DNA from 3 places in the Vibrio panuliri genome. Region 2 is predicted to be linked to each of the others. Evidence: predicted binding sites of a transcription regulator. Region 2 holds the regulator's gene; each other region holds the start of a gene.
The links. Region 2 encodes CRP, which controls carbon source genes, mostly activating them, when cyclic AMP is high. Its sites were predicted from a motif close to TGTGANNNNNNTCACA; they were not measured.
Positions count from the first base shown of each region.

Region 1: a site for CRP is predicted at 6,396-6,411, ahead of cdd (cytidine deaminase). Genes of this name have one in related genera too.
Region 3: a site for CRP is predicted at 1,768-1,783, ahead of GZK95_RS19580 (NupC/NupG family nucleoside CNT transporter). Genes of this name have one in related genera too.

Region 1 is NZ_AP019654.1:1,512,872-1,523,770, reverse strand. Features, by position in the region: gene GZK95_RS06950 (NAD(P)H-binding protein) at 1-344, shown strand, start outside; gene cspE (transcription antiterminator/RNA stability regulator CspE) at 686-898, shown strand; gene GZK95_RS06940 (GntR family transcriptional regulator) at 1,095-1,811, opposite strand; gene GZK95_RS06935 (glycoside hydrolase family 1 protein) at 2,049-3,473, shown strand; gene sbcB (exodeoxyribonuclease I) at 3,842-5,266, shown strand; gene GZK95_RS06925 (CidA/LrgA family protein) at 5,310-5,675, shown strand; gene GZK95_RS06920 (CidB/LrgB family autolysis modulator) at 5,675-6,352, shown strand; gene cdd (cytidine deaminase) at 6,552-7,439, shown strand; gene GZK95_RS06910 (HD-GYP domain-containing protein) at 7,497-8,705, opposite strand; gene GZK95_RS06905 (response regulator) at 8,952-9,425, opposite strand; gene GZK95_RS06900 (ATP-binding protein) at 9,427-10,746, opposite strand; gene GZK95_RS06895 (SLC13 family permease) at 10,747-10,899, opposite strand, start outside.
Region 2 is NZ_AP019654.1:261,722-272,620, forward strand. Features, by position in the region: gene astD (succinylglutamate-semialdehyde dehydrogenase) at 1-1,258, shown strand, start outside; gene GZK95_RS01205 (DUF1338 domain-containing protein) at 1,365-2,156, shown strand; gene crp (cAMP-activated global transcriptional regulator CRP) at 2,309-2,941, opposite strand; gene GZK95_RS01215 (phosphoribulokinase) at 3,172-4,041, opposite strand; gene GZK95_RS01220 (YheU family protein) at 4,202-4,414, opposite strand; gene GZK95_RS01225 (hydrolase) at 4,480-5,454, opposite strand; gene GZK95_RS01230 (TIGR02444 family protein) at 5,451-5,936, opposite strand; gene GZK95_RS01235 (ABC transporter ATP-binding protein) at 5,933-7,855, opposite strand; gene kefG (glutathione-regulated potassium-efflux system ancillary protein KefG) at 7,990-8,616, shown strand; gene kefB (glutathione-regulated potassium-efflux system protein KefB) at 8,600-10,396, shown strand; gene GZK95_RS01250 (YheV family putative zinc ribbon protein) at 10,469-10,663, shown strand; gene slyD (peptidylprolyl isomerase) at 10,752-10,899, shown strand, end outside.
Region 3 is NZ_AP019655.1:1,075,082-1,085,980, reverse strand. Features, by position in the region: gene GZK95_RS19590 (MIX and LysM peptidoglycan-binding domain-containing protein) at 1-1,109, shown strand, start outside; gene GZK95_RS19585 (hypothetical protein) at 1,167-1,388, opposite strand; gene GZK95_RS19580 (NupC/NupG family nucleoside CNT transporter) at 1,912-3,120, shown strand; gene pepT (peptidase T) at 3,310-4,539, shown strand; gene GZK95_RS19570 (DM13 domain-containing protein) at 4,592-5,059, shown strand; gene GZK95_RS19565 (mechanosensitive ion channel family protein) at 5,112-5,960, shown strand; gene GZK95_RS19560 (EAL domain-containing protein) at 6,247-8,283, shown strand; gene arsB (ACR3 family arsenite efflux transporter) at 8,368-9,435, opposite strand; gene GZK95_RS19550 (ArsR/SmtB family transcription factor) at 9,520-9,858, opposite strand; gene GZK95_RS19545 (CatB-related O-acetyltransferase) at 10,114-10,755, shown strand; gene GZK95_RS19540 (esterase/lipase family protein) at 10,807-10,899, opposite strand, start outside.

The DNA.
Region 1 (10,899 bases), 1.3 Mb from region 2:
TGGTATCAAGTTTAGGGGCAAATCCTCGCTCACCTTCACATTACTTACGTTGCAAAGGCAAAATGGAGCAAGCACTTGAGCAACTGGGCTTTGACAGCGTCACCTTTGTTCGTCCTGGTCCGTTAGTGGGGTTACGCGACAATCCTCGTACCGATGAGGCGATTGTGCAGTGGTTATTTAAGATCATCCGCCCGTTGATGGTTGGCTCACTGGCTCGCTATATCCCGATTCCAGCCGCTCTGGTGGCGAAAAGCATGCTCTACGACTCGTTTTCCTCACATACTCGTTCTATCCAGCGCCTTGATAGCGTCGAGATGCGCAAGCTACTCAACAAGTACCGATAACTGCTCTATTCTCAGCGGCGATTTTTGCCGCAGTTCAGAGCCTCATGAACTAACACAAATCCCTTAAAAATTGGATTCTTAGCACAATTTAAGTCACGATTATGCTGTTATGCCCCTCAAACTGTACAAAAACAGAAAATAACGTTTGTTATTCTTGTCAGTGAGTGTATAGTGTTCGCGGCTCATCGGATACGAGCTATGTAAAAAAGTTTTAGATTAAAGTTTCTGTCAGTCATCTTTCGATACCTTTCGTTTAGCTCCTGCGAATACTTCTCTAGAAATTGATACAATAGTTTTCCCATTAGCTTTAACGTTTAATTAAAAATTGTATAGAGGTATCTATGTCTAACAAAATGACTGGTTCAGTAAAATGGTTCAACGAAACTAAAGGTTTTGGTTTCATTTCTCAAGACAACGGCGGCGCTGACGTATTCGTACACTTCCGTTCAATCGTTTCTGAAGGCTTCAAAACTCTTACTGAAGGCCAAAAAGTAAGCTTCGAAATCGAACAAGGTCAAAAAGGCCCACAAGCTGCTAACGTTGTAGCTCTTTAATTTTTATCATTGGCCATCACTTTGATGGCGTGTGATAGTCAAAAGCGACCTCTTGGGTCGCTTTTTGTGTTTTAGCGCCCTGCTATTTCGCTCACTGTACTCTCCTCACATTCAACGCTATCTGAGCAAAGTTGCCCAGATAAGAGCAGTTCAACATTCAACCGCCCATATACGCTTGTCTATCTGTAGCTTGATGTCACAACTGCGTTTCGCTCTTAACATACGTGGTCGAAAACTCGAACGTATCACAAGTGTGCTTAGCGACGGAGTATTCAAAAATCTGACCGTTATCCAAGTAAGCATTCTGTGCAACACTCACTATGTTTTCCCCAACCGGCAGAGCGAGATACTCAGCCTCCACTGTCGTCGCATTAGCCATAGTGATTTTAAGATTAGCGCTGTGTATGGTAAGACCGAGCTTGCCAGTGATATAACCATAAATGGAAGCTTTTACATCCTCGATCGCTAAATTAGGAATGATAGTTGCGGATAAGTAGATGTATTCGATAATGGTTGGCACTCCATCAAGCACACGAACACGTGTAATGTCATAGACGGAATCACCAACTTGGCATTTTAATTTATCAGCGATCGCCTTATCGGCCTTCACTTTGACAAACTTAACGACGCGCGTATTGACCGTCTGACCTCTCTCTTCGGCTCTTCTCTTGGTGCCTAGTAGGTGTGAATCAGATACTAGGTTTGAAGACAGCTTTACAAATGAACCTGCCCCACGCTTGCGGACAACTAAACCTTCTTTAACCAAGTAATCTAGGGCTTTCTTGATCGTGATTTCACTGCAATGAAATTCCTTCGCCAAGGATTTACCGTCCGGAAGCTTACCATATGGTGAGTATTCACCAGCTAAAATTCGGGCTTTCATTTCGTTGTAAATACCCTGATATTTCACCATTTTCGTCTGTTTCCTTAACCCTACGCAGTCTCATTTATTGTGAGACTACTGCTTAATCACTCAACTCACAAGGCAAACCATGAAAGCAATAGAGTTTAAAGATTAGACGACCTACAAAACGGCCAATTAACCCGATCTACATCTCATTTATTAGCATGACAACTACTAAAACCATATGGTTTTAATAGTATCGAAGAAAGAAAACGAGTAGATGGGAAAGGGTTAATCGAGGCAATTATGGCATTTCAAGAGAACTTCTTATGGGGCAGCGCATCCGCGGCCTATCAAATTGAAGGCGCAGCAAACCTAGACGGCAAAGGTGATTCGATTTGGGATATGTACTCACGAGTTCCAGGTAATACGTTTAAAAATACAACAGGTGAAGTAGCGATTGACTTCTACCACAGATATGCAGAAGACATCGAGCTTATGCGAGAGATGGGGCTGAAGGCTTATCGATTCTCTGTCGCCTGGACGCGTATCATGCCAGATGGTCGCACGGTCAACCCCAAAGGCGTCGAGTTCTATCATAACGTTATCAACAAACTGGTCGAATGTGGCATTACTCCGATCCTAACTATCTACCACTGGGACCTTCCTCAAGCACTGCAAGACGAGTATCAAGGCTGGGAAAGTCGTAAAATTCTGACTGACTTTACCCAATATTGCGAAGTCTTGTTTAGGGAGTATGGCGACAAGGTGCCGTACTGGGTTTGTATGAATGAGCAAAACATTTTCACAAGCCTAGGATATGTTCAAAAGCTCCACCCACCAAAAGTCTCCGATTACCAACGCTTTATTAATGCCAACCACATCGCTAGCCTTGCAAATGCCAGTGCAGTGAAACGATTCAAAGAGATGGGTATTAAAGGCCAAATTGGTGCGAGTTTTGCGTACAGCCCAGCCTATTCGAAAACAGCGGCTCCAGAAGATGTGATTGCCGCTGAAAACGCACAAGAGATACAAGATCTGCTGTGGATGGATGTCTACGCGAAAGGCACTTATCCAAAGATTGGCTTGAAACTGCTAGCGCGTCTTGGCATCCACATCGACTTCCAAGAAGGCGATAAAGCGCTACTCAAAGCAGGAATTTGCGACTTCATGGGGCTGAACTATTATCAATCCGCTACCTATGTCGCGCCAGAAAACCGCCAGAATACGGCACAAACCGGCAATGCAGCCCAAGTGTCTGTGGTGTCAGATATCGCTCGCATCCCTACCGATGATTACTATGTTCGCGCTGACAACGAACACCTAAAAATGACGGATTGGAACTGGGCGATCGACCCTGAGGGGCTGCGTGTTGCACTTCGCCGCATCACGTCTCGCTATAACTTACCGATCCTTATCAGTGAAAACGGTTTAGGTGCGTACGACACGCTAACGGAAGACGGTCGAGTACACGATGGCTATCGCATCGCTTTCCTAAAAGCACACATTGAAGCAATTAATGATGCAATTGAAGATGGCTGTGAAGTAATCGGCTACTGCACTTGGTCTTTTCAGGATCTGTTCAGTTGGCTAAATGGTTATGCCAAACGCTATGGTTTTATTTATGTTGACCGAGATGAAGAAAGTGAGAAAGAGCTAAAGCGTTACAAGAAAGACAGCTTCTATTGGTACCAACGATTGATAGAAACTAACGGTGAAAACCTCGATTAATAATCGAAAAAGCAGCATTTTGACTCAATGCGACACGAAAAGGAAAATCGTCATTACGACTTAGCTGCTTTTGCCACACCGGGTATGATTGTCAGATTCGAATATCATTCTGACAATCATACCATCTCTACTTTACTCTCGGCATCACAAGCAGTAATGCCTGAGCAATTCAGCCTCGTCTCTTGTTTTTAATTCTCACAAACTGGTTTTCCTACAAACCCAACCTCAATTTTGACCTAACAAGCTAGATGGCAAACTCACCGGCGCACAACTGGTCGATAATTTCGGCTATCAACACCCCAGACATTGCTAACCATGCAGTGCAGTGGTCTAATAGCTAAATAGTTTTCATGTATTTGGATGAATCAATGCAACAAGAGCAGCAACCTACGTTTTTCTTTTTTGACTATGAAACGTGGGGGACAAGCCCAGCGAAAGACCGCCCAAGCCAGTTCGCTGGTGTACGCACCGATATGGATTTTAATATTATCGGCGAACCTCTTGTTATTTATTGTCAGCCACCATCTGATTACCTTCCCTCACCTGAAGCGGCACTCATTACTGGCATTACCCCTCAATTGGCGGCGAGCAAAGGTCTGATCGAGCCTGAGTTTATCAATAAGATCCATCAGGAACTGGCGACACCAAACACAATCAGCTTAGGCTACAACAGCATTCGCTTTGATGACGAAGTCACTCGCTATACCTGTTATCGCAACTTTATCGACCCATACGCATGGAGTTGGCAAAACGGAAACTCTCGCTGGGACTTACTCGATGTCATGCGCGCATGCTATGCACTGCGTCCTGAGGGCATTGAATGGCCGGAAAATGACGAAGGCTATATCAGTTTTAAACTGGAACACTTATCGGTAGCGAACGGTATTGAGCACGCCAATGCACACGATGCTATGGCTGACGTCATTGCGACCATTGAAATGGCGAAGAAAGTTAAAGCAGCGCAACCTAAACTGTTTGATTATTTCCTGAGTATGCGCCACAAACGCAAACTCAACGAGTTAATTGATATTGTCAATATGACTCCGCTGATGCACGTATCAGGTATGTTAGGACGTGACTGCCATTATACGAGCTGGATAGTGCCAGTTGCATGGCATCCGACTAACCAAAATGCCGTTATCGTGGTTGATCTTGCTAAAGATCCACAAGCCATTCTTAATCTGGACGCAGAAGCACTGCGCGAGCGTCTCTATACCAAGCACTCTGATTTAGCAGAAGATGAGTTGCCTGTACCAGTTAAACTGGTGCACATCAATAAATGCCCTATTCTTGCGCCAGCCAAAACATTGACCGCGGAAAATGCCGCTAAAATCGGTATCGATCGCGAGCAATGCTTACAGAATCTTCAGTTGTTACGTCAGCATCCAGAAATTCGCGAAAAACTGATTGGGGTGTTCAGTGTCGATCGCGAGTTTGAGACAGAACAGGATGTAGACTGTCAGCTATACAGTCGCTTTTTCTCCCCAGCGGATCGTGCGGGAATGGACATTATCCGTCAAACAGAGCCTGAGCAACTCGCCGCTCTCGATATCAGCTTTTCTGACTCGAGAATTGAGCCTTTGCTATTTCGCTACCGAGCGCGCAATTATCCTTGGACACTCAATGAGCAAGAACAGCAACGCTGGGTAAATCACTCGCGCGACTACTTCCAAAGTCGCATAGACGACTACATGCTAAATCTTGAAAACTTAGTTCACGAACATGAGAGTGATGCAAAGAAAATTGCACTATTAAAATCTGTGTATCAATACGTCGAGAAGCTTGTCTCTTAATTTTCCAATTTTCTCGGTGATTTTCTGCTAACGGCGCACCAATATGGCTCAAAACTTACTAAAATACGCTGTCTCCATGGGGCTAATCTTGCTCTGTTTGGCAGCTGGCGTAAACATTCAAACACTTTTAGGCACTTCTATCCCGGGCAGCATTATCGGAATGCTGATTCTATTCGGTCTGATGGCAAGTGGATTGGTTTCTGGTGACTGGGTTAAGCCCAGCGCCAACCTGTTTATCCGCTATATGATCTTATTATTCGTTCCAATCAGTGTTGGTCTTATGGATCACTTCGACACCTTAATCACCAATGCGTTACCAATACTGGCAGCCGCAGTTGGGGGAACGTTCCTTGTATTAGTCGTACTCGGGGTAATGCTCGATCGCCTGTTAAAGCGGGGAAATAAATAATGTGGATGCTGATAACTATTATTACTTTCTTCTTCGCACGTTGGCTAAGTCGAAAATGCAACACGCCTATCATGAACCCGCTTTTGATTTGTATCGCGATTCTGATCCCTGTATTGACCTACTTTAAGGTGCCATTTGAAAGCTATTACGCCGAAAATGAATGGCTCAGCTTTGCTCTGCAACCTGCGGTTGTGGCTCTGGCTTACCCTCTTTATGAACAGTTACCGCAAATCCGAGCTAACTGGCGTATCGTCACCCTTGCTTGTGGTGTCGGCAGTATTATGTCAATGCTTACCAGCACTCTTATTGCTGTTGCGTTAAAGACCGATACATCCTTAATTGCCAGTTTATTGGGTAAATCAGTCACGACCCCCATTGCAATGGAAGTCTCACGCAACTTAGGGGGTGAACCTGCTATCGCTGCCATTCTGGTGTTGCTCGTTGGCTTGTTTGGCGCCATTCTCGCTTACCCAATCTACAATATGTTGAATGTGACTCACCCTGTTGCCAGAGGGCTGACTATGGGTACGGTATCACATGCGCTTGGCACGGCGACATGCGCAGAGAAAAACGGCGAAGATGCCGCCTTTAGTTCACTTGCACTGGTTCTATGTGGCGTGATCACCTCTATTGTTGCCCCACTATTCTTCTCTTTTGCGCTCTGGTTGAGCGCCTAGCTTAAAATTTAACCCGTCAAACGCTTTGGGGTCATACAACTTGTGTGACCTCACTCTAACTATGTAATAATGTAATATATTACATTTTATATAATGATCTTCATCACAGTTTAATCCTAAGACCTACATAGAATGTAAATTCAAAGATATCGAGAGTTCACTCTTTTACTATCGAATACGAATTATTAAAGGATTTCTTATGAGAAGCCGTATCGAGCAAGCACTACAAAACCTACCATCAGATGTTGCCAACTATTTATCACCAATCTTAATGGCAGAAGGCTTTGATGCGACACTAAGCGCTGAGCAGTATAGCCAACTTCTTGCGCTATCAAATATGGAAGATGCACAACTTCGCGTTGCACTCCTTCCATTAGCGGCGGCTTATTCATATGCGCCTATTTCAAATTTCTATGTTGGCGCGATCGTGCGCGGCTTAACTGGTCGTCTTTACTTTGGTGCAAACCTTGAATTAGCGGGCGCGCAACTAGGCCAAACTGTGCACGCAGAGCAATCAGCAATTAGCCACGCATGGATGAAAGGTGAACGAGGTCTATCGGACATTACCATTAACTTCAGCCCTTGCGGTCACTGTCGTCAGTTTATGAATGAACTCACCACTGCCGATAAACTAGTTGTACAACTTCCAGAGCGCGATGCGATGACGTTACAACAGTATCTGCCTGAGTCATTTGGTCCGGCGGATCTTGGGGTTGAGTCTGGGTTAATGTCACACGTTGACCACGGTAAAACAACCCAAGATGAAGACGCGTTAGTGGCAGTTGCGTTGCAAGCGCTCAACCGCAGCCACGCGCCTTACACGAAGAACTTAAGTGGCGTTGCAATCAAGCTAAAAGACGGCAGTATCTATCAAGGCGGCTACGCTGAAAACGCTGCATTCAACCCAAGTCTTCCGCCACTGCAAGTCGCGCTCTGTCAGATCCTTCTTGCAGGAAAAACGTTTGAGACTATCGAATCGGCAGCCTTAGTTGAGATGAGTGACGGTAGCATCAGTCACTTAGCGGATACTCAAGCTACACTAGAAGTGCTAAACCCTGATATTCCACTGGCTTACCTCGCTGTTTAGCCAGAAGTTTGCCTTAAAAAAGGCGCCGATTGGCGCCTTTTTGCTACTCAAAACCGATTACAAATCAAAGAACGGAGTAGGATCCACTTCTAGATTGTGTGGAGCGATCGCCTTGTCTATCTTGGCTGCGCTGTGTTTAATATCAACGTAAGTCACTTCAATATAACGCTTATACTTACGTGAATAGAAACATTTTACCTCGGGTTTAAGTGGTTCATCAGGGTTCGAGCTCCAAACAATCCCCACTCGACCATCATTAAGCTCAACAATCGAACCGACCGGATAGACACCGATACAGTTAATAAACTTATAAACCAGATCTTTGTCGAGATGGCTGCCAGCCAAGCTGAGCAATATCTTAAATGCTTCTGCAGAACTCATTCCCCGCTTATAGCAACGGTCAGCCGTGAGTGCATCATATATGTCAACGATACTACTCATTCGCCCATGAATCGGCAGTTGCTCGGCGGTTAGACTGGCAGGGTAACCAGAACCATCGAGTTTTTCATGGTGCATTAAACAAACATCACGAGATACGTCACTTAGGCCTTTAACATTGGTAATGATTTGTTTAGCAAACACCTGATGCAATTTCATATGCTCAAACTCTTCTGGCGTGAGCTTAGCCGGCTTGTGCAAAACCTTGTCGTCGACTTTGATTTTGCCCACATCATGAATGATGCCACCAATGGCCATCTGCTTTAGGGTCTCTTTCGGTAAACGCAAGTGCTTGCCAAAGGTCACCAGCAAACACGCAACATTAACCGAATGCTCTAGTAGGTATTTATCCTTGTTACGTAAAGCGGACACACATTGCAGCGCATCGGAATCGACCAAAACCGAATCAATGACATCGTCTGCCCACTCCTCGATTTCGCCAACATGAATCACCTTACCTTCAAAGGTTTGGTTAATCAGTTTTTGCGCCAAACCTTTAGCTTCGCGGATAATCTTCGATGCTTTCTTTTGCTGTACAAATCGGCTCTGTGTTTTTGGCTTGACCGAAACATCAGGTTGGTTCTCATCCGTGGATGATTGCTCTGAATCATCAACAGGCTTAAACACACAACCTTGTACTGATAATGATTGGTCAACCCAGGCATACTTAACCCCATTTTGCTTCAACTGCAAAATGGCTTTCTCGCTCGATACTCTACCCGCATGAGACAAGTTAACACGTTTACTATGTTCAATAGCCGTGACAAACATGCCCAAGGTTAAGGTATCAATCGGAATTTTTATCGAGTTGTTTGGGTCGTACTGCATCGTGATAAAAAACTACGTATCCATTAAAAAGCCAGAATTTATTATATTACGCTTAATGTAACATTTCCTTATCCAAAGTGTCGTTTGCTTTAATTTCGTTCATGTTTAGTCTACAAACTTATTTTCAAGCTGGATTTTTTCTTAAATACATCGCTTATAACACCAATTATATAAAACCTCGCAATAACCCTTTTATTAATGGGGTAAATTAGTCAAAAGCTAATTATTCATCATCAACCAAACACGCTAGCGTAATCGATCTAAAACCGTCTGCTGATCCAAATGTTGATGGTATTGGCTATAGTCTAAACCGGCATCAAAAATGTACTCAGTAACCAAGCGTGTTATCGACTCCACCAGTGAGTTAGCCTGCCAAGGTTTTTCAAAATATTGGTTTATCCCTGCGGTATTAATCGCCTGAATGGTATCGGTATGAGTCGCCTGCCCAGTCAGCAGCACTTTTTTAGTATGTAAGTAGCGACGATCACCGCTTACCTCCGTTAACAACTCAACTCCAGTTTTACCCGGCATTACGTGGTCAGATATCAGCACCGCGATATGCTCGCCCTCAGCGTCAATCTCATCCATAAGAGATAACACTTCGTCTGCCGACTCGCAGTCTTCGATGTTTAACCACTCAGCCAAAGGTTCAAGATCGTGCAATACCGCGCTTAACACCTCTCGCTGATCGTCGACGCAAATTACATTTAGCTTGTCCATGTTAGTCCTCGATAGGTAATTTAATTCTGAAAATAGTTTTCTGACTGTCACTTTTTACTGCAATGCTTCCGCCATAGCTGGAAATAATCCGGCGAACAATTGATAAGCCTAATCCCAGTCCAAAAGATAAACCGCCTTTCTTAGTGGTGAAATTAGGATCAAATAACCGCCTGCGTGTATTTGGTTCTATTTCTGGTCCATTGTTCGTAATCGTCACTAATAAACGATTGCGATTCACTCGTGTTTTAATCTCAATCACTGGCGCTGCGGTTTGGTTCATTGCGTCACAGGCGTTTTTAATAATGTTAACCCACACCTGAACCAATTCAGTTTGTGATCCTCTAAACGGAGGAATCTCACCTGGGCTAAGTCTGACTTCGACCGTACGCAAATCACTTTGCAATAACGCAACCGCTCGGTTGATACTCTCATTGATATTAATGTCTTCGATTGCATCAACATCTACCCTACCCAACTGCTTAACCGAACGCACAATGCCTACGGTATGTTTTGCGGCAGAGCGAAGGTCATGAAGGTCACGCCCCATTTTCCAGTATTTAACAGCATCTTGAGGGTTACGTAGCCATTGCTCAGCCACGCTGTCGCCCGCCACTGCTCGGGCCAAATCTTTTGCTGTCGACGAATCTAACCCATAGCGCTTCTCAAATGTTTTCGCCCGAATGCGTACGTCACTTGAGGAGCTCTTTTGCCCATTAAGTAAACCGTGATCAAAAAACTCGCTCGCCTCTGGGTGTAACGCTTCTAACAAGGTGACGACAATATGTTCAAGTCGTTCTGACTTACTGCTGACTACACCAATTGAGTTGTTTAGCTCATGGGCGAGCCCTGCGGCTAACTGCCCCAAGGTTGTCATCTGCTCAGCAAGGTAAAGCTTTTTCAATACTTTTTCTTTTGCCAACGCTTCTTGTGTCGCCCGCCATTGACGACGTGAAAGCTCATTGACAATCACTGGCGTAAATTGTGCGGTAAGCGGACCAAAAGTCTCTTGTTCAACAGGCGGAATATGGCGATCTATCCACGCCAGTTTTGCGTTGGTCTTCGCGATGACCGTCGATGACGCAATCCATGTACCAGAGAAAAAGCTATGAACGCCGATAAACGCCCCTTGGCAAGCGTGAAACACTCTAGTGGTGTTCTCTCCCGCAGAAGCGAACCCTTCGAGTTCCCCTTCAAGCACATAGTAAAGCCGTTCATTGCGACCGTTTTGGTCGATCAGCGTTTCATCCGCTGCGACCGATATGGTGCGCTCAGGATGACTGAAATAACGATTGATTAAACTGGTTACATCTGGTTGAAACATCTAGCCTATATGCCCTACTGAATGAAGAACCCACACCAACACAAAACTGAGTATTACCCCGACCACACCAAGAATCACCCCAACCTTTGCCATTTGGTTACTTTGCACGTTACCGGTCGCATGGGCCAAAGCATTTGGCGGTGTACTAATCGG
Region 2 (10,899 bases):
CTTTGCAGATCTTGTGAAAGCGAACAGTGAACAACTCGCTGAGGTGATAGCCAAAGAAACGGGCAAGCCTTTGTGGGAGACGCGAACGGAAGCAGCGGCAGTGGCGGGAAAAATCGCGCTGTCGATTCGCGCCTATCATCAACGTACCGGAGAGTCTCAGCGCGAGGTGGCGGGTAATCAAGTTGTGCTCCGTCACCGACCATTGGGTGTTCTTGCCGTGTTCGGTCCATATAACTTTCCTGCTCACTTGCCAAATGGTCACATTGTGCCAGCGCTACTTGCTGGTAATACGGTGGTTTTTAAACCTTCTGAGCAAACGCCATGGACTGGTGAGATAGTCATGAAATTGTGGCAAAGAGCAGGTTTGCCTAATGGGGTTATTAACTTAGTGCAAGGCGCAAAAGAGACTGGGATTGCACTGGCTGAGTCAAAAGGCATTGATGGGCTTTTGTTTACGGGCAGTGCGAATACAGGGCAGTTACTGCATCGTCAATTTGCGGGTCAGCCAGAGAAAATGCTGGCGTTAGAGATGGGTGGCAATAATCCGATGGTGATTTCAGAACACTACGGAGAGCTGGATGCAACAGTCTATACCATTATTCAATCAGCGTTTATCAGCGCGGGGCAGCGTTGTACCTGCGCGCGTCGACTCTATGTTCCCTTTGGGGATAAAGGTGATCAACTTCTTGTCAGGTTGGTAGAGGCGACTTATCAGATTAAAGTGGATCAGCCTTTTGCAGAACCCGCGCCATTTATGGGCCCCCAAATTAGTCAAGTTGCCGCACAAGCGATCATCACTGCGCAAAAAGCGCTTCAATCATTAGGTGGCGAAAGCTTAATAGAGGCAAAAGTAGCGAAGGCGGCTTTTGTGACTCCGGGGATTATTGATGTCACCGCTATTGAACAGTTGCCGGATGAAGAATACTTCGGTCCTTTACTACAAGTGGTTCGTTATCAAGGTCTTGAGCAAGCAGTCGCGCTAGCCAACGAGACACGCTTTGGGCTATCTGCAGGATTAGTCTCGACTGAAGATCGCGAGTGGGACTATTTTGTTGAGCATATTCGAGCAGGTATCGTGAACCGAAATCGTCAGTTAACAGGGGCGAGTGGAGATGCGCCTTTTGGGGGACCAGGAGCTTCAGGTAACTTACGCCCCAGTGCATTTTACGCCGCTGATTACTGCGCTTATCCCATGGCATCAATGGAAGGTGCCCAAACCTTGCTACCGGAAACGCTGACACCGGGTATAACAATGTAAAAAGCATAGCTAGGTCACACAGGATAATACCTTGGTGACCTCGTTCTTGCACTAGACTATCAGTAACAACAAAGAAACATCCCCTACACAGAGACAAGGAGGCGTTATGACGCCAGATAGGTTGTTCCAGTTGCTTTGGGAGGATTACACCTCGCGCCTTTGTCCTTCTGCGGGCAACGTCCACAAGTTACTGCAAGAAGATGAGCCACTAATCAATGACCATATTGCCCTGCGCACCTTTAATTTACCGCCAGTGACAATGGAGGTATTGGCTCAACCATTTTTAGCTCTCGGTTATCAAGAAGCGGGAGACTATCTATTTGAAGCGAAAAAATTGGTCGCTAAACATTACCAACACTCAGACCCAAACTTACCGAAAGTATTTATTAGTCAGTTAAAAGTAGAGGAGTGTTCGACTGAGTTGCAGGCGATAGTGCAACAGTTGGTCTCGCAAGTAGACCGAGAGGAGACACAAAGCGTTGAGTTTTTGTATTCCGGGCGACCTTGGCCGTTGACTCATGAACAATATCAACAGCTTGCGCAGGAAAGTGAATATGCAGCTTGGTTAGCGGCACATGGTTATGGCGCTAATCACTTTACGGTGAGCGTGAATCAACTCAATCAGTTTGAGCAAGTACAGCAGGTGAATGATTACCTCAAAGCCTCGGGTTTTGTGATTAATCAATCTGGTGGTGAAGTCAAAGGGTCTCCTCAACTCTTACTTGAGCAATCTTCTACCATGGCAGACAAGGTGCAAGTTGACTTTGATGATGGTGTTGCGCTGATCCCCGGTGGTTTTTATGAATTTGCCAAACGCTACCCAATGAGCAATGGAGAGCTATATTCAGGTTTTGTCGCCGCTTCAGCCGATAAGATCTTTGAGAGTACCAACTCATAAACGAAGGGACTTCGTTTGAGAATAGAGAATAGAGAATAGAGAATAGAGAGGGGGGGGCGTCTCGGCTCTACAATCTCGTTTCTCAACTCTCAAGTAAAGAAAAAGCCACCCGAAGGTGGCTTTAGCAATTTTACTCGTTCAATTCGTGTGAATTAGCGAGTGCCGTACACAACGATAGTCTTACCGTGAGCAGAGATTAGGTTCTGCTCTTCAAGCATCTTCAAGATACGACCAACGGTTTCACGTGAGCAACCCACGATTTGACCGATTTCTTGGCGAGTGATCTTGATTTGCATGCCGTCTGGGTGCGTCATCGCGTCAGGTTGCTTCGCTAGGTTAAGTAGCGTTTGAGCGATACGACCAGTTACATCTAGGAATGCTAGGTCACCTACTTTTTGGCTAGTCACTTGTAGACGACGAGCCATCTGAGAAGACAGACGCATAAGAATGTCTGGGTTTACTTGAATCAGTTGACGGAATTTCTTAAATGAAATTTCAGCCACTTCACAAGGAGACTTAGCACGAACCCAAGCGGTACGCTCTTGGTCTTCTTCAAATAGACCAAGCTCCCCGATGAAATCACCTTGGTTTAGGTAAGAAAGGATCATTTCCTTACCTTCTTCGTCCTTGATAAGAACCGCAACTGAGCCTTTAACGATGTAGTACAACGTTTCTGCTTTTTCGCCCGCATGAATTAGCGTGCTTTTTGATGGGTACTTATGAATATGACAGTGTGAAAGGAACCACTCTAATGTTGGATCGGTTTGAGGTTTACCTAGAACCATAATATCTCACTTCCTCTGCAGGGTACGCTTGCGCTTTCCATGTCCAAAATCGGGATAACTAGGATAAGAGCACTTTCTCAGTGCTGCAAGCTATCTTGTGTTTCGGTTTCAAATAGTATCCTTTTTCTAGAATGATTTCTTGATTTTAATAGGGTACTCGCTGCTATTTTATAAGTGAAAACGTGCACATGATCACGGTATGAAAAGTAATCGTGTTCTAACGCTGTTATTTAGCCAATTTTGCCCGTTTCAATTAGCTGCTGAAGAATCGGTCTGACGATCAGTTCCATGGCAAAACTCATTTTTCCGCCAGGTACGACTAGGGTATTGTGGCGAGACATAAATGAGCCATCAATCATAGCGAGCAGGTATGGGTAATCGACATTTTTGAACCCTCGTAGACGAATCACCACAAAGCTCTCATCCAAACTTGGGATGCCTTTGGCATCCAGTGGGTTGGATGTGTCGACGGTAGGCACACGTTGGAAGTTGATATGGGTACGTGAAAACTGCGGCGTTATGTAATTGAGGTAGTCATCCATTGAGCGAACGATAGAGTCCATTACCGCTTCACGTGAGTGGCCGCGATCTCGCGTATCGCGAACAAATTTCTGAATCCACTCTAGGTTAACAATGGGAACCATGCCAATCAGAAAATCAACATGATGGGCAACATTAACATCCCCATCGACGACACCGCCGTGTAAGCCTTCATAAAACAAGACGTCGCTATTTTCAGGAAGCTCCTGCCATGGGGTAAAGGTGCCCGGCATCTGATTGTAAGGGACGGCTTCGTCAAATGTATGCAGATAACGACGGACCTTACCGCTGCCGTCTTCACCGTATTGGCGGAAAAACTCGGCTAATGCGGGGAAGTCATTCGCTTGAGGGCCAAAATAGCTAATGTGGCGCCCTTGCTCACGAGCCTTGCGGATTTCTACGTCCATCTCTGGACGAGTGAAACGGTGGAAGCTATCTCCTTCAACCCAAGCAGGTTTTATGTCCATCATATTGAACATTTTGCGAAAAGCTTCTGATGTCGTCGTTGTACCTGCACCAGATGAACCAGTGACAGCGATAATTGGATGTTTTGCTGACATGACAAACCCTGTCTAAAACTCACGTTCCTGTTAATGTTGGCTAAGTGACAATAGACATGCTTAGTCACTTAGCTTTTACAGCAATATAACATGCTTTAACTTTTAAACTAAAAAATTATACTTTGCGTCGCCTATGGTTAGGTTATTAAAGATGCCTGATTTAGAACTTGTTTCTCAGTTGAATATCAACCGTTTCGTGTAACTCTGAAAAGACAATGACCGCTTCTCCTGAAGCGAGTTGAGCTTTAACTTGTTCAACTTTATCAGCCACGGATACTTCGATATCGCCATAATCCGTTCCTTCACGAAGGACAAATTCACGAATTAGATTATCGAGTGTTTCTGGAGCAATATCTTGCCAAGGGACAATCATAAATACCTCTTAATTTTATGATTACGGTGCTATCCCCAACACTTGTCGTTGCATTGGGGACGGCACTATGCCGTTTTTAATGGTTGATAGTAAGCGGGTAACATCTCTTCAAGCCAGAATCTCGGTTTTAATAACGACCCGGTGACAAAGCCGACGTGACCTCCTTGGTCGAGCAGGCGATAGTCGATGTTGTCAGGTAGGACGAAATGCGGAATGACGGCGTCAGTCATAAACGGATCGTCTTTAGCATGAATGATTTGCGTAGGCAGTTTGATTTGCTGAAGACGATGAATGCCTGAGCAGCGTTGATAGTAATCATCCGCATCTTTAAAACCATGCAGGGGAGCGGTGATAAGATCATCAAAATCGTACAACTTGGTCACGCGCTTTATGCATTGATACGTTAAGCCAAGCTCGCCTTTGAGCAACTGATGTTTGCGCAATGCATTTCGCTTAAGTGAGCGGAGTAAATAGGTTTTGTATAGTTTGGAGAAGCCCTGCTCAATACGGCTAGAACAGGCCGATAAATCAAGCGGAGCGGAAACGATAGATGCCGCATCGATGAGAGGCTCGTCTGCGTATTCCGCTAAGTAGTTTGCCAACATGTTCCCACCAAGTGAAATGCCCACTGCAACCTTGGTAGTATTGGTAAATTGTTGATTAAGATGCTCTAAGAAAAAGCGCGCGTCTTCGACTTCCCCTGAGTGGTAGGCTCGTGGTAGGCGGTTGGGTTTTCCGCTACAACCGCGAAAGTGCATCATCACAGAGAGCCAACCTTGCTTGGCGAACGCTGCCATCAAGCCATTGGCATAAGGACTGTAGAAGCAGCCTTCTAAACCATGAAACAAGACAAACAGCGGCTTGTCTCGCGCTTCTTTACTGTTAGGGTCTTCGCTCCAAGCGATATCAATAAAATCGCCATCTGGCGTATCAAGGGTTTGCCAAATAGGTTCAAACAGCGCTTTCTTACGAATAAAACGTGGCGCTAGGGTTTGCAAATGGGGGTTGGTAATGCCCGAGGCAGCAATAAATTTTGTCATAGCGTTTCAGTTGCGTTATCCGAAAAAGGTTGTGAAAAAACGGAGTACAAATGCTCTCCATCCAACTGACGACAATAACGAAGGGTTAGGGGCTCATCATCGGCATTGAGTAATGTCAGCCCATTAATGCAATCAACTAAGTCAGACTGTTGTTGCTTTTCTAGTTGTAATTCAAATTGCAGCGCCTCCCGATACAAGGTGTCGGGTAGGCTGCGTTTGCATTTTCTGCGTAATTCACGAAAGCTACTGAGCAGAATTTCAGAACGGCTCAAGCACTCTTCTACTTGAGCCCAATCTTGCGCGGCAATGGTTGCACCTTGCTCGTCCAACCATTTTAGCAGTAAGAGTAAGTTCACATTACCATGGTAGTGGTTTTGTAAGGATAAGCACGCCTCTTTCACTTCTCGCACACTGTAATATTGCAAGCTAAATTGCCATAGGCGTTCTAAGGTAAGTGAAAGATGTACGCGCTCGATACTCATTGACTGCTGAACTCCTGTTCCATCTGCTCTAGCTCTTCTTGGAGAGCCATCCATTCCATTTCGACGTCTTCTAACTCGGTTTTGCTGGAGGCTTGTATCGCGAGAACTTGATTAAGTTTAGCCTTATTTTCGGCTTCATACAGTGAGTTGTCCGCTAATTGTTCTTCAGCCTCGGCGAGTTTCTGACCTAACTTATCCATTTTATCTTCAAGTTTTGTCAGGTTTTTGCGAATCGGCGCGGTTAATTTGCGAAACTCTGCTTCACGTCGCTTTTGATCTTTTTTCGCCGCAGCGCTATTGGCGCTGTTCTTTTCTGGTTGCTCAGCTTGCGCTTCTCGACGGTCAGCTTTTTGCTGCTCTGTCAGCCACTTGTAGTAATCATTTAAGTCGCCATCAAATGGAGCGACTTGGCGATCGTGGACTAAGTAAAGATCGTCTGTGGTTGCGCGCAATAGGTATCTATCGTGCGAGACGATCACCATTGCCCCTTCAAAGGTTTGTAACGCCATGGTTAGCGCTTGGCGCATATCCAAATCAAGGTGGTTGGTTGGCTCATCGAGTAGCAACAAGTTAGGCTTTTGCCACACAATCAGCGCTAACACTAAGCGGGCTTTCTCGCCCCCGGAGAATGGTGCGACTTTCTCTAGTGCTTTATCCCCTTGGAAGCCAAAACTGCCTAAGTAATCGCGCAATTGCTGCTCGGTATGCTTAGGTGCGATTTGCATCATATGCTGCAATGGTGTTTCTTCAGGGTGCAGAGTTTCTAGTTGATGCTGAGCAAAGTAACCGATCTTCACGCCTTGTGAGTATGTCAGTTCTCCACTTTGTGGTTTGTGCTCGCCAGAGAGAAGCTTAATTAGCGTCGATTTACCTGCACCGTTGCGACCCAGTAGGCCAATACGACTACCCGGAACTAAGTTGAGACGGATTTTCTCTAAAATTAGGTTGTCGCCGTATCCCGCAGATGCTTCATCCATCATTATGATTGGGTTTGGTAACGCTTCTGGCTCGCGGAATTCAAAACTAAATGGGTTATCAAATTGCGCAGGGAGTACTTTCTCCATGCGTTCTAGCGCTTTGATGCGGCTTTGTGCTTGGCGCGCTTTCGATGCTTTGTAGCGGAAGCGGTCAATGTAACTTTGCATGTGTGCCATATGCTTTTGCTGCTTGGCGTACATTGCTTGTTGTAGGATCAGCTTTTGCGCACGTTGATCTTCAAATGAAGAGTAGTTACCGGTGTACTCATTCAAGCGTTGGTTTTCGACATGAACGATGCGCCCAACAATAGGGTCGAGGAAATCACGGTCGTGTGAGATAAGGATCAGCGTACCTGGGTAGTTTTGCAACCAGCGTTCTAGCCACATAACTGCATCCAGATCTAAGTGGTTAGTCGGTTCATCGAGTAACAGTAGATCAGAACGACAGAGCAGGGCTTGAGCTAAGTTTAAGCGCATGCGCCAACCACCAGAAAACTGGGTTAAGTTCCAGCTCATTTGCGGTTGGGTAAAGCCTAGACCATCAAGCAGTTCTGCCGCACGAGCTCGAATGCTATAGCCACCAATGGTTTCAATTTTGCCATGTAACTCCGCCACTAATGTACCGTTATCAGCTTGTTCAGCATCGACGAGTTGCTGCTCCAAAGCACGGTATTCACGGTCACCATCAATGACATACTCAAGGGCGGTACGATCAAGCGCAGGGGTTTCTTGAGCAACCCATGCCATCTCCCAATGGGCAGGTTTGCTAAAATTACCAGCATCAATAGAAAGTTCATCTTTGATCAAAGCAAAGAGGGTGGATTTACCACACCCGTTTTTGCCGACCAAGCCGACTTTATCGCCAGGATGGATAGTTGCAGATGCGTTGTCTAACAGGGGCTTGCCACCACGTAGCAATTGAATATCAGAGAAGGTAATCATAGCGTTCTGTTTTTTCTTTAATCGTTTCCGCACGCATAGTAGGAGGATTGGTAGAAAAAGTCGATCATTGCGTTATCTCTCTCAACCGCGTATAACAAAATGATAACGAAAATAAAAGGAATGCTGTACAAGGAATGGATTTATCAGCAACAGCTCAAGCTAAAGTATTAATCATTTACGCACATCCAGAGCCACAAACTTCGGTTGCCAACCAAGTCATGATCAATAAAGTGACTTCTCTGGAACACGTAACCGTGCGTGATATCTACGCCCTCTATCCCGACTTTTTTATTGATGTTAACGCTGAGCACGATGCATTGCTTGAGCATGACGTGATTGTTTTTCACCATCCGATGTACCTTTATTCATGCCCGGCATTGCTAAAAGAGTGGCTGGACCGCGTATTGGGCAAAAAAGGGTTTGCTTATGGAGAGGGGAGTGCCCTGCAAGGTAAATATTGGCGTAGTGTGATTACCACTGGCGGTAAAGAAGATGCCTTTGGTGAATACGGATACAACAAATACCCTCTTGAACAGATCTTACAGCCATTTGAGCTTACCGCAGCGCTATGTCGCATGCATTGGATTGAACCTTTTGTTCTCTATTGGGCGCGCAATGTTGCGGACTCTGAGCGTGAAATGCATGCAGAGCGTTATTATCAATGGCTAGCTGCTCCGTTGGTCGGCGTCAATGTGATTCGTGGAGAGGTGGTGAATCCACAACAAAGCGCAGTAGGAGGTCATAATGGCATTAGAAAGTGACTTTCTGCAAAGTAGTGCGATTTTTTTAACTGCTGCGGTTGTGGCAGTGCCATTGGCGCAACGGTTAGGGCTTGGCTCTGTACTTGGTTATCTGCTCGCGGGGGTGGCGATTGGCCCTTGGGGGCTTGGCTTGATTCGCGATGTTGATGCCATTCTCCATTTCGCCGAATTTGGCGTGGTCTTACTGCTATTCTTGATTGGCTTAGAACTCAATCCGAAAAAATTGTGGCAACTGCGTGGCCCGATATTAGGCTTGGGGGGGGCTCAGGTCGCACTCACTACTGCATTTATTGCCAGTGTCATCAATGTAATGGGGCTAAGTTGGCAGGTCAGCTTAACTATCGGCATGGGCTTGGCACTCTCCTCTACAGCGATTGCTCTACGCGTGATTGAAGAACAAGGACTTACTGGTAGTGAAACCGGACAGTCGGGGTTTGCGGTGCTGTTGTTTCAAGATATCGCAGTCATTCCTATGCTGGCGATGCTGCCGTTATTAGCAGGCAACACAACAGGCAACTGGCAAGATGGTTTATGGATGCTGGGTGGCGTGCTTGGTCTGCTGGTAGGCGGACATTTCTTGTTGAGCCCACTTTTCCGTTATGTGGTTGCCAGTGGGGTTCGAGAGCTCTTTACGGTCGCTGCACTGTTGTTGGTGATTGGCATTGCTTTGATTATGAAGCAGCTTGGGCTATCGATGGCGCTTGGGGCGTTTTTAGCTGGCGTACTGCTGGCTGAGAGCGAGTATCGGCATGAGTTAGAAATTGCCATTGAGCCGTTTAAGGGATTACTGCTTGGGTTGTTCTTTATTGCGGTTGGCATGGCGGTAAACCTTGGACTGCTTGCACTCCATCCTTGGACCATTTTATTGAGTGTGTTAGCTCTGATCACCGTCAAAGCTTTTCTGTTATATGCACTGGCGAGAGCCGCGGGAAGTCGAGCGAAATCTCGCAGCCGTATTGCTGCTATTCTCAGTCAAGGGGGCGAATTTGCGTTTGTAATTTTCACCGCAGCACAAAGCCAAAATTTGCTCACTGCCGAACAAACTGCGTTTTTGTTGGTGGTTGTGAGTTTGTCGATGGTGACGACGCCCTTGCTTTTGATGGGGCAAGAGAGATGGTATGCACTCAAACTTAATGCGGGTGATGACGGGGCGATCAGTAGCGATATTGTTGATAACCAACCACGAGTCATTATTGCCGGTTTCGGGCGATTTGGTCAGATTGTTGGTCGCTTGCTCTATGCCAACAAAATTAAGCTGACCATTTTAGAAAGTGATGCAAGTCAGATTAAGCTGTTGCGAAAGTATGGATATAAAGTCTTTTATGGCGATGCGACACAACTTGATCTTCTGCGGGCTGCTGGGGCAAGTAAAGCAGAGGCAATTATTCTGTGTACAGACTCTCCCGATGAAATCATGCAAATAGTCGATTTATGTAAGCAGCATTTTCCTCAACTAAAGATCTTAGCTCGCGCGCGCAGCCGAGTGGAAGCGTACCAATTGCTCAGTCATGGCGTGGACAAATACTCACGGGAAACGTTTTTGGGGGCGTTGGATCTCGGTAAGTTAGCGCTGATCGAGTTGGGCATGCATCCATATCAGGCTCAGCGCGCAGAATCTCATTTTAGAAAGTTGGATAATGCCATGCTCAAAGAGCTGTTACCCCAACATAATGAAGATAGGCAGTTAGCGCAAAGAGCAAAAGAGGCCCGCAAAGAGCTGGAAGAGATTTTTGGGCGTGAGATGGAAAATGATCAGCAGACGAAAAACTTCTGGGAATAACTTGAGTTTGAGCTCAACAACCGAGGTGTGGTCGCAGGTTATGTTGGACATTGATGAAGTAAAGAGTATCAAATGAAGAAACGATTTATCGCAGGAGCGAGTTGCCCTAAGTGCCAGCAACAAGACACATTACGCTGGTGGATTGAAAACAATATCGAGCTAGTAGAATGCGTTGATTGTGACTATCACGACCAGAGAAAACCGAAATCAGTAGAGGAAACGACTCGTGCTGATGAAAATATGATCGGCATTTTTAGGCCCGATTGATTGTGTTTCTCAATTTCATCCCCATAATACGCAGGGTAATGTTTTATTTCCCACAGTGATGGGATGCCAATAATGCCTTGGAGCAATTATGAAAATTGAAAAGAACGTAGTCGTAAGCCTAGCGTACCAAGTAAAACTAGAAGATGGCGCAGTTGTTGACCAATCAACAGTTGAAGCTCCACTAGATTACTTACACGGTAATAACAACCTGATTTCTGGCCTAGAAAAAGCGCTAG
Region 3 (10,899 bases), on a different replicon from region 2:
CGGTGAAGTCTCGCCCAGATCTCCGATTTGAATACACTTATGAAATTGCCTGCTCTGATGAGTCATTTAGGCAAAGTGTCGGCTGTCATTTCGAGTTAGCCAAAACCGAGCAAGAGGCTTTGATTGGTGACTGGCAGGTGCAGCGTTCGGCAAATGGCACTCAATACACGGTTTTTAGTGCCGTAGATGAGCCGAAAAAGATAGTCGCAAAAGTTGCAATGAGAGTCATGGGAATTAGCTTGCCGCAGAGTGTGAAGTTACATCCGATTGGTGCGGGCATTGTGAATGAAGCATTTATACCCGTAACGCCATCAGTCCAGCTTGGTGAGCGGCTTGGTCTGCCTACGGAAGGGTATTATTATCATTTTTTCAATGGGCGCTTGATTCAAGAGTACAAACTACTTGGCGATGGAAAATGGCTTTTCTATGCTACGCGTTCCACTCATGAGCAACTCAATGATGAGCAAGGCTGCAATCGCCATCAGAGCGCGATTCTAGTGTACTGGAAAATTGGTGGCGTTGAGGCGAAAGGGCAACACTTAGTCTATCTAAAACAGCAGATTACTCGCAAAGAACTCGACTCACTAAATGATGAGTGGTTAGCAAAACATGGCGTTTTACTCGAGGTTAAAGAGTTACTGAATGCGTCAAAGCAAACCGAGTCCAAGTTAGCCAATCGGCAAGTTGTTCAACAAGTAGTTGAGAAAAAATCATCGAAGGTTCATACGGTTATTGCTGATATAAATACGCATCAACGCGAATCTTGGCCTGAAATTGCTCAGCAATATGGTTTGTCTGCCAAGCAGTTATTAGATTTGAATCCTCGTTATCACTCGAACCCAATGGGGCTAAAAGTCGGAGATAGGTTGACGGTTCAGTTGCCAACGCCGAACCAGACCGTTGGCGCTGTTTTGTGTGAAGCGCCGTTGCAAAAGCCTAGCAAATACAACCAAGCCAGCCATGCCTTTTATGCTTGTGGTGGTACTTTCCAAGGGACATCCATTAAACCGATCACCAGCCGTGGTGTGTTGAATAGTGAACTTACGGTGGTCAACCTTTCCCATGCATCCCCACTCGATATTGACGATTTCCATACCAAGTATCGGTGAGAGAAAGGTGCTTGGGGATGGCGTGAAATTAGCCATGCCTCGATAATTTGAATCGGCTTAAACGTACTCGTCTATATGGTGCATCTTACGGACGACATTTTCGCCTTGAAAGGTTTTCACTACCACGCCATCTTCGTTGCGAATCTGAATTTGGTTGTGTTGATTAAGAGATGCGTTTAAGTGATTGCCCTGAGTTTTTAAGCTCTGATCAATAAACTTAGTGGCCGCTTTTAAGTTGTGCTGAATATGAGGTTGGTAAATGGCATTGTCGAGTCGCATAAGCTCACCATTATTGTTTAAGTTCCCCTTAATTTGTGCTGATTAATTTATCACCACTACATGTGTGCGTCTAGCATGATGTTTGACCATCAGGTGACGAGAAACATATTTTTGATAAAAAAAGACCCCGCGATTAAGCGGGGGGAAGAAGGTTGTTGTACTTATTTGGTGCCAAACTGACGTATGTTGTTAGTGCGAGGAAAGTTTTTACTTGTTTAAGCGTAGAAACAAAGTCTATTGCCAGCGAACTTTTCTTGCCGTTTTTTGGTGTTAATTTCGCGGAACGTGATCCTTATTCAATAATTTGCACAAATGGCGACAAAACCAACAAACGATTGCGTGATTAAAATGTGTTCGCTTGAACGATTGCGTAAAAATATGTGATGAATCTCGCAATCTAATCGCTATACTTGCCGCCCGGTTATGGGCAAAAACCCTACCAATACAAGCCGTCACATGGACGAGTGAATGACCCCAAGGACAGGACCAGCTGTTAATTCAATGCTTGTAAAGGTGATCTTTAGTGAATGTGATTTTTGGTTTAATCGGTGTCATCGTCCTTATTGGATGCGCAGTACTGTTGTCGGAAAGCCGTAAGGCAATCAATTGGAAAACAGTATCGCGAGCGATGCTATTGCAGGTTGGCTTCGCCGCCTTAGTTCTTTATTTCCCTTGGGGACAAGTTGCGCTAGCCAGTATGAGCGGTGGTGTTGCAAGTCTTCTTTCTTTTGCCGATGAAGGCATCAAGTTCTTGTTTGGCGACCTTGCCAATACGGGTTTCATTTTCGCTGTCCGCGTCCTTCCTATTATTATCTTTTTCAGTGCGGTCATTTCAGCGCTTTACTATTTAGGTATCATGCAACGCGTTATCGAGTTTATCGGTGGCGGTATTCAAAAGTTCTTAGGCACAAGCAAAGCAGAGTCACTGGTTGCAACGGGCAATATCTTCCTATCTCAAGGTGAATCACCATTGCTTGTTCGCCCTTTCCTGTCTCGTATGACACGTTCAGAACTATTTGCGGTTATGGCTGGTGGTATGGCATCGGTAGCAGGTAGTGTGCTAGGTGGCTATGCTGGTCTGGGTGTAGAGCTGAAATACCTAATTGCAGCGAGTTTTATGGCGGCGCCAGGCAGCTTGATGATGGCAAAGATCATTGTTCCTGAACGTGACACGCCAGTTGATCAAACAGACATCGAAATGGATAAAGCTCAAGACTCGAACGTTATTGATGCTTTGGCGAGCGGTGCGATGAATGGCATGAAAGTGGCTGTCGCGGTTGGTACAATGCTGATCGCGTTTGTATCTGTCATTGCGATGGTTAACACTGGTCTGGAAAATATCGGTGAACTGGTCGGCTTTAGTGGTATTACCTTACAAGGTGTGTTTGGTTACTTATTTGCGCCGTTAGCGTGGGTGGTTGGTATTCCATCTAACGAAGTCTTGATGGCAGGTTCATACATCGGTCAAAAAGTGGTGATGAATGAGTTTGTTGCCTTTATTGATTTTGTTGAGCACAAGCAACTGCTTTCTGAACACTCCCAAGTGATTGTGACGTTTGCGCTATGTGGCTTTGCGAATATCGGTTCGATTGCGATTCAGCTTGGTTCTATTGGTGTTATCGCGCCTGAGCGTCGTTCTGAAGTGGCAAACTTAGGTTTAAAAGCGGTTGCAGCTGGTACGCTAGCGAACCTAATGAGTGCTTGTTTAGCGGGTATTTTCATTTTGTTGTAAAAGCTAAAAAGATTGCATTATTAAAGCGCCATTTTATATGGCGCTTTTTTTGTATATATCACATTAAGGTCAAAAATCAACAAAACCAACTGATTAAATTAGAAAACTATTGTTTAAATCATTGCATTGAGGAATTGTCGCAATAATATTGACTGTATTCTACCCAAGTGACCTTGAGATGTTTTGATTATGGATAATTTGGTTAATCGTTTCCTTCGTTACGTAACGTTTGATACGCAATCTAACCCCGCAAATGCGCTTTGCCCAAGTAGTAAAGGGCAGTTTACTTTCGCTTATCAGTTGCAAAAAGAGCTGACAGAACTCGGTTTGAGTGATGTGACTCTGGATGACAACGGCTATTTAATGGCTCGTTTGCCAAGCAACGTAGATTACTCAGTCCCAGCCATTGGTTTTATTGCGCATATGGATACCGCACCTGATGCGTCTGGCGCGAACGTTAAGCCGCAACTGATTGAGAATTATCAGGGTGGCGATATTGCCCTAGGCCTTGGCGATGAGGTGCTGTCTCCGGTGCAATATCCGGATCTTAACCAGTTACACGGACACAATATCATCACCACTGACGGCACGACGTTACTGGGCGCAGATAACAAAGCCGGCATTGCTGAGATTATGACTGCCATGGCGACCTTACTTGCTAACCCAGAGATTCCTCACGGTGATATTTGCATCGGCTTCACGCCGGATGAAGAGATTGGACGTGGTGCTAATCTGTTTAACGTCGAAAAGTTTGGCGCACAGTGGGCTTACACGATAGACGGTGGTCCGGTTGGGGAGTTGGAATACGAAAACTTTAACGCCTCTAATGCTGACGTCATTTTCTACGGCACAAACGTACACCCAGGTACCGCCAAAGATAAGATGGTTAACTCTATGAACATCGCTGCGCGTTTCCAAACGATGATGCCAGCAGATGAAACCCCTGAGTGCACTGAAGGCTACCAAGGCTTCTATCATCTTAAGTCTGCGGAAATGTCGGTAGCTCGCAGTGAGCTTGGTTATATCATTCGTGATTTTGACCGTGACGGATTAGCTCAGCGCAAAGCGTGTATGCAAAGCATTACTGATCAGTTAAATTCAGAACTTGAGCGCGGACGTGTTGAACTGAAAATGACCGACAGCTACTTCAATATGAAGGAGATGGTAGAGCCGCATCCACATATTATTGAATTGGCGAAGCAAGCGATGATTGAGTGTGATGTGGAGCCGATGATCAAGCCTATCCGTGGTGGTACTGATGGTGCGAGGTTGTCATTTATGGGGCTACCATGTCCAAACATCTTTACTGGTGGCTATAACTTCCATGGTATTCATGAGTTCATTACTGTCGAAGGAATGAACCATGCTGTTAACGTTATTGTGAAGTTGTCAGAAAAAACAGCATTAGAATACCGTTAGTCTGTTTATTGCTCTACGATTTAGGTAAGTGCCTCAAATCTAGGAGCTTCTTATGCGAATCTTATTGTTACTAGGTTCTCATCTTATATTTGCCGTAATGGGTTTTGCGTTAGGTATTTACGCATTACCCATTTTGACACAGCCTACATCCCCAGCGGTCGAAGAGATTCAAGATATCTCTGCGCATGCACTGTTTAACGCGACGTTTGAGCGTGACAGACAAGACAGTGACTTTCTACATTGGGGGGAGGGGACGGTGTCAATTAGCGATACGCAAATTGTTTTTATGGGCGAACTCGCGCCCGGTCCCGACTACAAACTGTATCTTTCTCCGTTATTTATCGAAACAGAAGCGGCATTTAACCAATACAAAGACACCATGATTCAGATCGGTGATGTGAAAACGTTTGACCGTTTTAGTTTGAATTTACCGCCAGAGGTTAATGTTTCTGAGTACAACACGGTGATAGTATGGTGCGAGAGTTTTGGGGAGTTTATTACCTCAGCACGTTATAACTAAATAAGCATTGAATGAGTGAATGCACAAATTAAACCGTATACAGGAGTAACACGTGGAGAAAGTAAAAGTAGTAATCGATTTTCTTCTCACGCATAAATTAGTCTTTTCCGTTCTGATCATAGCCCTTATCTCTTTAATACGGCGCTTTACGCTGTCGAAAATTCGCGGGGATGTAGCGTTTGTCTCTGAGGAGCAGCGCAATTGGATGTCTCGCACCAAGAATGGTTCCTTTACCATTATGGTTATTCTGCTGTTTATTCTTTGGCAGTCAGAGATCAATGAGTTTGCCTTGTCTCTCACCGCGATTGCAGTCGCAGTGGTGGTCGCGAGTAAAGAGATCATTCTCTGTTTCACCGGTTCTATTCAACGTGCCAGTTCGCGTTCATTTCGTATTGGCGACTGGATAGAAGTTGGCAAACTGTGCGGCGAAGTGATAGAGCACAATATGATGGCAACGGTGATCCAAGAAATAGACCTGTATCATGGTCAATATCATTTCACCGGTAAGACAGCGACGCTGCCTAACAGTATGTTCTTTACCTATCCAGTTAAGAACCTCAATTTTATGAAGCGCTTTGTCTATCACGACTTTTCCATTGTGGTGAGAGATTTTGTCAACTTGTATCCAATGTTGCCTGAGTTGACCTTGAAAATTGATGAACACTGCCTCGGTTTTATCGAAGTTGCCCGTCGTTATAACTCGATCATTGAGCGCCATGCTGGTGTCGATCTACCCGGCTCAGAGCCACATATTCATATCAATAGCACTCCAACGGGGGAGCAAAATATTCACGTGATGATTTTCTGCCCAACAGATCAAGCAAACCATATCGAGCAACTCATCCGTGAAGATTTTATGCAACTCTATGAGCTACGTTTCCCTCGCAAAATAGATGAGTAAAAACAGAGATTTAATTGATGTGTATCGCACTATTTATAATCACTGCTAATTAATCGTGAAGATTAAAAATCCCAATGGAAGTTTGATTCCATTGGGAGTACTTTGCGCCTGCTTGCTTATATATCACACGATGTTCTATGAAATAAGTGGATAACCAATAATTAGTCAGTTTGGCGCTGTTGATAGATCAACCACCCTTAATCGAGGGCGACATAACAAGGAAAGAATGAAGCGGCATTTCTATTTGCATGGCTTGCATAACGCAAATAATCAGAAAGAGCCCGAAATGAACGTTAAAACACTGTATCGTTTTATTGAACGTACATCTGAGAACCATTACATCAATGGCTTGTGTAATGTGTTCCTAATGCTGTTACCAATCAGCCTTATCTCAGCATTTTGTATGCTGCTGGGTAATGGGCTATCGGTTATTGGTCAGTCATATCTCGCAAACAAAATCCTGTTCTCCAGCACGCTGATTTGGAAACTCTTTCCAATTCTGCTGGTGGTCTATTACTCGCAGTTTTTGGCGACACTGCACAAGACTTCGCGAACCAACGTTATTACACCATCCCTGCTTATTTACGTGATTCTTGGTCACGAGTGGGGGATGTTGCACCCAGGTACGATTATCCCAACTAACTATCCGCTTGCGATCATCATCCCTTTGTTAGTCAGCAAGACAACACAAGTGCTAGAGCGCAAAAAGCTGTTTATGGAGAGTGAGTTACCCAACGTCGTTGATCAGACGATAAACTTAGTGGGTGCGTGTATCTTTATGGTGGTTCTTTATGCGGGAGCTGGCTTTCTATTTAAAGGTTGGATTCAATCATTCGCTGACTTTGCTCGTTTAGTGCCAAGCTTAGATGAGTACTCGCTGAGTGACGCTCTGCTATACGAACTGGCTCGAAACCTATTCTGGGCGATTGGCGTTAATGGGCACATTATCTTTTCGCCGCTCAAAAGTGAGCTGTATGAGTTCACGGTACAAAGTTTTGATTTGTACCACAACTTTGGTACACAACTGCCGATTCTCACCAGCAACTTCTATGACGTGTATGCGGGAATTGGGGGGGCAGGCAATACACTGAGCTTAGTGCTTTGCATGCTGTTTTTTACCCAAAATAAAGGCTACCGAACACTGGCTATCGCGACGTTGATTCTTAGTATTTTTAACATTAATGAGCCGATACTGTTTGGTTTACCAATCATCTTTAACCCAGTTTTGGTGATCCCATTTTTGATCACACCACTTGCCAGTTTGACTGTGGCCTATATTGCCACTTCGTTAGGATGGGTCGCGCCTGTTTCGACATTTATCAGTTGGATGACGCCAGCGTTTTTCAGTGGCTATCTAGCTACAGGCCATGATCTTGCAGCATCAGTTTTGCAATTGGTAATTATCTTGATGGGTATCGTTATCTATCTGCCGTTCTTTAAACAAATGGATAAAGTGGCAGGGTCAAATGCGATTTTCACCAAAGGGCTATCTGACAACTTGTTTAACTATCGAGATCTGGGCAATAGTCGTTCGGTTATGGGTGTATTGCCACAAATGAGTGCAAACTTGGCGGCGCAGCGCCAAATTAGCAAGTTGCAGAAAACTGGCGAGTTTGTTCTGTTTTATCAACCGCAATACGATATGAGCAAAGAGTGTGTGAACTCGTTGGAGGTGTTAATTCGACATAAAGGTTATGATGGGAAAATTACGCCACCGTGGTTTTTGCCTTCTTTTGCCAAGCTAGGATTGACCTCAGAGCTGGATCTTTGGGTTGTCAAGCAAGCACTGGATGAAGTGGCACCATTGGCGATTAATCCCGATTTCAAAGTGTCGATTAATATTTCACCAGATACATTTTTGATCGATAATTTTGCCAGTATCGTGGTGAATTTGATTCAAAAGAGTAACTTGTCGTTTAACCAGGTTGAGTTTGAAATTACCGAAGACTTATTGATCCAAGATGAAAAGCGCACTTGGGCGGTGCTGCAAGAACTACGACATAGAGGCATTCGGATTGCCTTAGATGATTTCGGTGCGGGTTACTCATCGATTGGTTATCTGAGTAAGTACGAGTTTGATAAGGTGAAAATAGACCGCTCACTTGTGCTTAATCTTAAGCAGAAAAATGGCAAAGAAATGTTTAGCCTAACCAGTCAATTGGTCAGAACAACAGGGGCAGAAATTGTTGTTGAAGGCGTGGAGACGCAAGAAGAAGTCGATTTCATGCAGCAGCAGGGCATCAATCTTATCCAAGGCTTTTACTTTTATAAGCCAATGCCTTTCCATGAAGTGCAGAGCGCAGCAATGTTCTGCCAATCATAGATCTAACGTAAAAAGAAAGAGGGCAGTTTGCCCTCTTGCTTCGTTTGAACGCTATATTGCTAATTTGTACAACTCAGGGCGAGCTTACGCATTAACCCATTTTGGATAACGCTGTTTGAGTCTCAACGCGACGTTAACCAGCGCAATCAGCACCGGAACTTCAATCAGTGGCCCGATTACTCCTGCAAATGCTTGATCCGAGTTCAAGCCGAATACCGCGATAGAGACGGCAATCGCAAGTTCAAAGTTATTACCCGTCGCGGTAAATGCTATCGACGCATTTTTGTCATACTCGATACCCATGTACTTACCAACATAAAAGCTCGTAAAGAACATGACGACAAAGTAGATAGTCAGTGGTATTGCTACTCGGACCACATCCATTGGCAGCTCTAGGATCATTTCACCCTTAAGACTAAACATAAGAACGATAGTGGCAAGCAATGCGACTAATGTAATTGGTGAAATCGCCGGAATAAATTGCTCGTTATACCAAGTCTCACCTTTTGCTTTTACCAATAATTTTCGGCTTAGAAAACCTGCTAGAAATGGAATTCCTAAGTAAATAAGTACGCTTTCGGCAATATCGAGCATAGAAATATCAACCGCAAATCCTTGGTAACCGAACAATGGCGGTAATACCGTGATAAACAGCCATGCCATAAAGCTATAGGTAACGATTTGAAATGCACTGTTGATTGCGACAAGAGCAGCACCATACTCTTTGTTTCCGCCGCCGATATCGTTCCACACGAGAACCATAGCAATACAACGAGCAAGGCCAATCAGAATAATACCCACCATATAACCAGGGTGGTCGCCCAAAAAGGTGAGTGCGAGAACGAACATTAAAATCGGACCTACAATCCAGTTCATAAACAGCGATAGTTTTATGGCTTGTTTATCCTGCTTAACTTTACCTAATAGGCTGTAGTCAACTTTGGCTAATGGTGGATACATCATCAAAATTAAGCCGATTGCTAATGGAACGTTGGTTGAACCCACTGACATCGCTTCATTCCATTGAGCAATTTCTGGGAAAAGGGCGCCAAGCGCGACTCCGACCGCCATCGCAATAAAAATCCACAGCGTTAAATAGCGATCAAGAAAGCCCATCTTGGGTCTTTTAATTGGCTGAGTTGTAGTATTCATAGTTTCTCTTCGTTAATCGTCGAATGACGATATAATTAAGCAAAAAATTTTGAGGGGAGTTCTCTCCCCTGAACTATCGATAGACTAACCTGTGATCTGTTCAAACATGCTAATAAATTGCTTGGCTGCTTGAGGCGCAATGCGATAACAAGTTTTTGGTGGATTAGGCTCCGCGGTAATGAATCCAGCCGCTTTTAAAATGCGCAGATGCTCAGACACCGTTGATTGGGCTAAACCCAATTGAGAAACCAGATCGCCATTTAAACAGCCACCCATACTTTCCAACACGAGCAATGTTTTGAGAATACGCACTCTGGCTGGGTGTGCCAACGCTTTTGCCTGAGCGGCAAATTGTTGCTCCAGTTCGAGTTCTGCTGGTGTTGCCTCTAAAACCGTTGAGTTTAGCGTACTACATTGGGTCATAAATCAAGAGATAGTTAATCGTCGAATAACGATATGATAGAGGTGAGAGAGTTATGGATCAAGCTCTATTTTCAATCGTTCCTTGTTGCTCAAGCGTTTCCTCTTTATTTACTAGGGTTGTGTTATGATCGTGAAGATAAATTGGAGACTACTATGCGATCTATCCCTTTGTTAAAACAGCCTCGAATCCACTGACGAACCATCGATAACGATTAGGTTTACAGTTTGATTTTCTACAATAGTAAGAGGTCCAAAATGCCAAAAAAGCATTGGTCAAAATTTCAGTTGCTGCATGAAGTGGTCAGCAATCCGAATATCATTATCAAAGGTTCGCACAGTTATTACAGCGATTGTTGGGACAACGGTTTTGAACAATCAGTCGTTAGGTATCTGCATGGTGATGAAGTTAGTCGCCAGTGGGAACCGCGCTGGGAAATCGATAAGCTCTATATAGGCGACTACGTTTGCATTGGCGCCGAGGCGGTTATCTTAATGGGCGGTAATCATACCCATCGAGTCGATTGGTTTTGCTTGTATCCGTTTATGGATTACATCGAAGAAGCGTATCAAGGCAAAGGGGATACCTATATTGGTGACGGTGCGTGGGTCGGTATGCGTGCGATGATCATGCCGGGTGTTTCAATAGACGAAGGGGCTGTGATTGCGGCGAACAGTGTCGTTACCAAGGATGTTGAACCCTATAGTATCGTTGCTGGCTCACCAGCGAAAGTTGTGCGATACCGCTTTGACTCAGTAACTATCGAACAGTTACTAGCATTGAAGATTTATCAATGGCCGGAAGAGAAGTTTGAGAGCTTAAAACGTCACTTATGCACTTCAGACATAACGGCGCTAAGAGAAGCTATCGCCGCCTATGAGCAAGGTTTAAAGTCATAGCCGCGATATAGTAACTAGCTGCCGTTAGCTGACGGCAGTTAGTCATCCACGTTAAGCGGCTTCAAAGCAATTGTGTTGGATAAAATAGTCAATTTGTTTTGGAACAAAGGAGTTATAAATCAGACTGGTATGGGAACTGGGCGT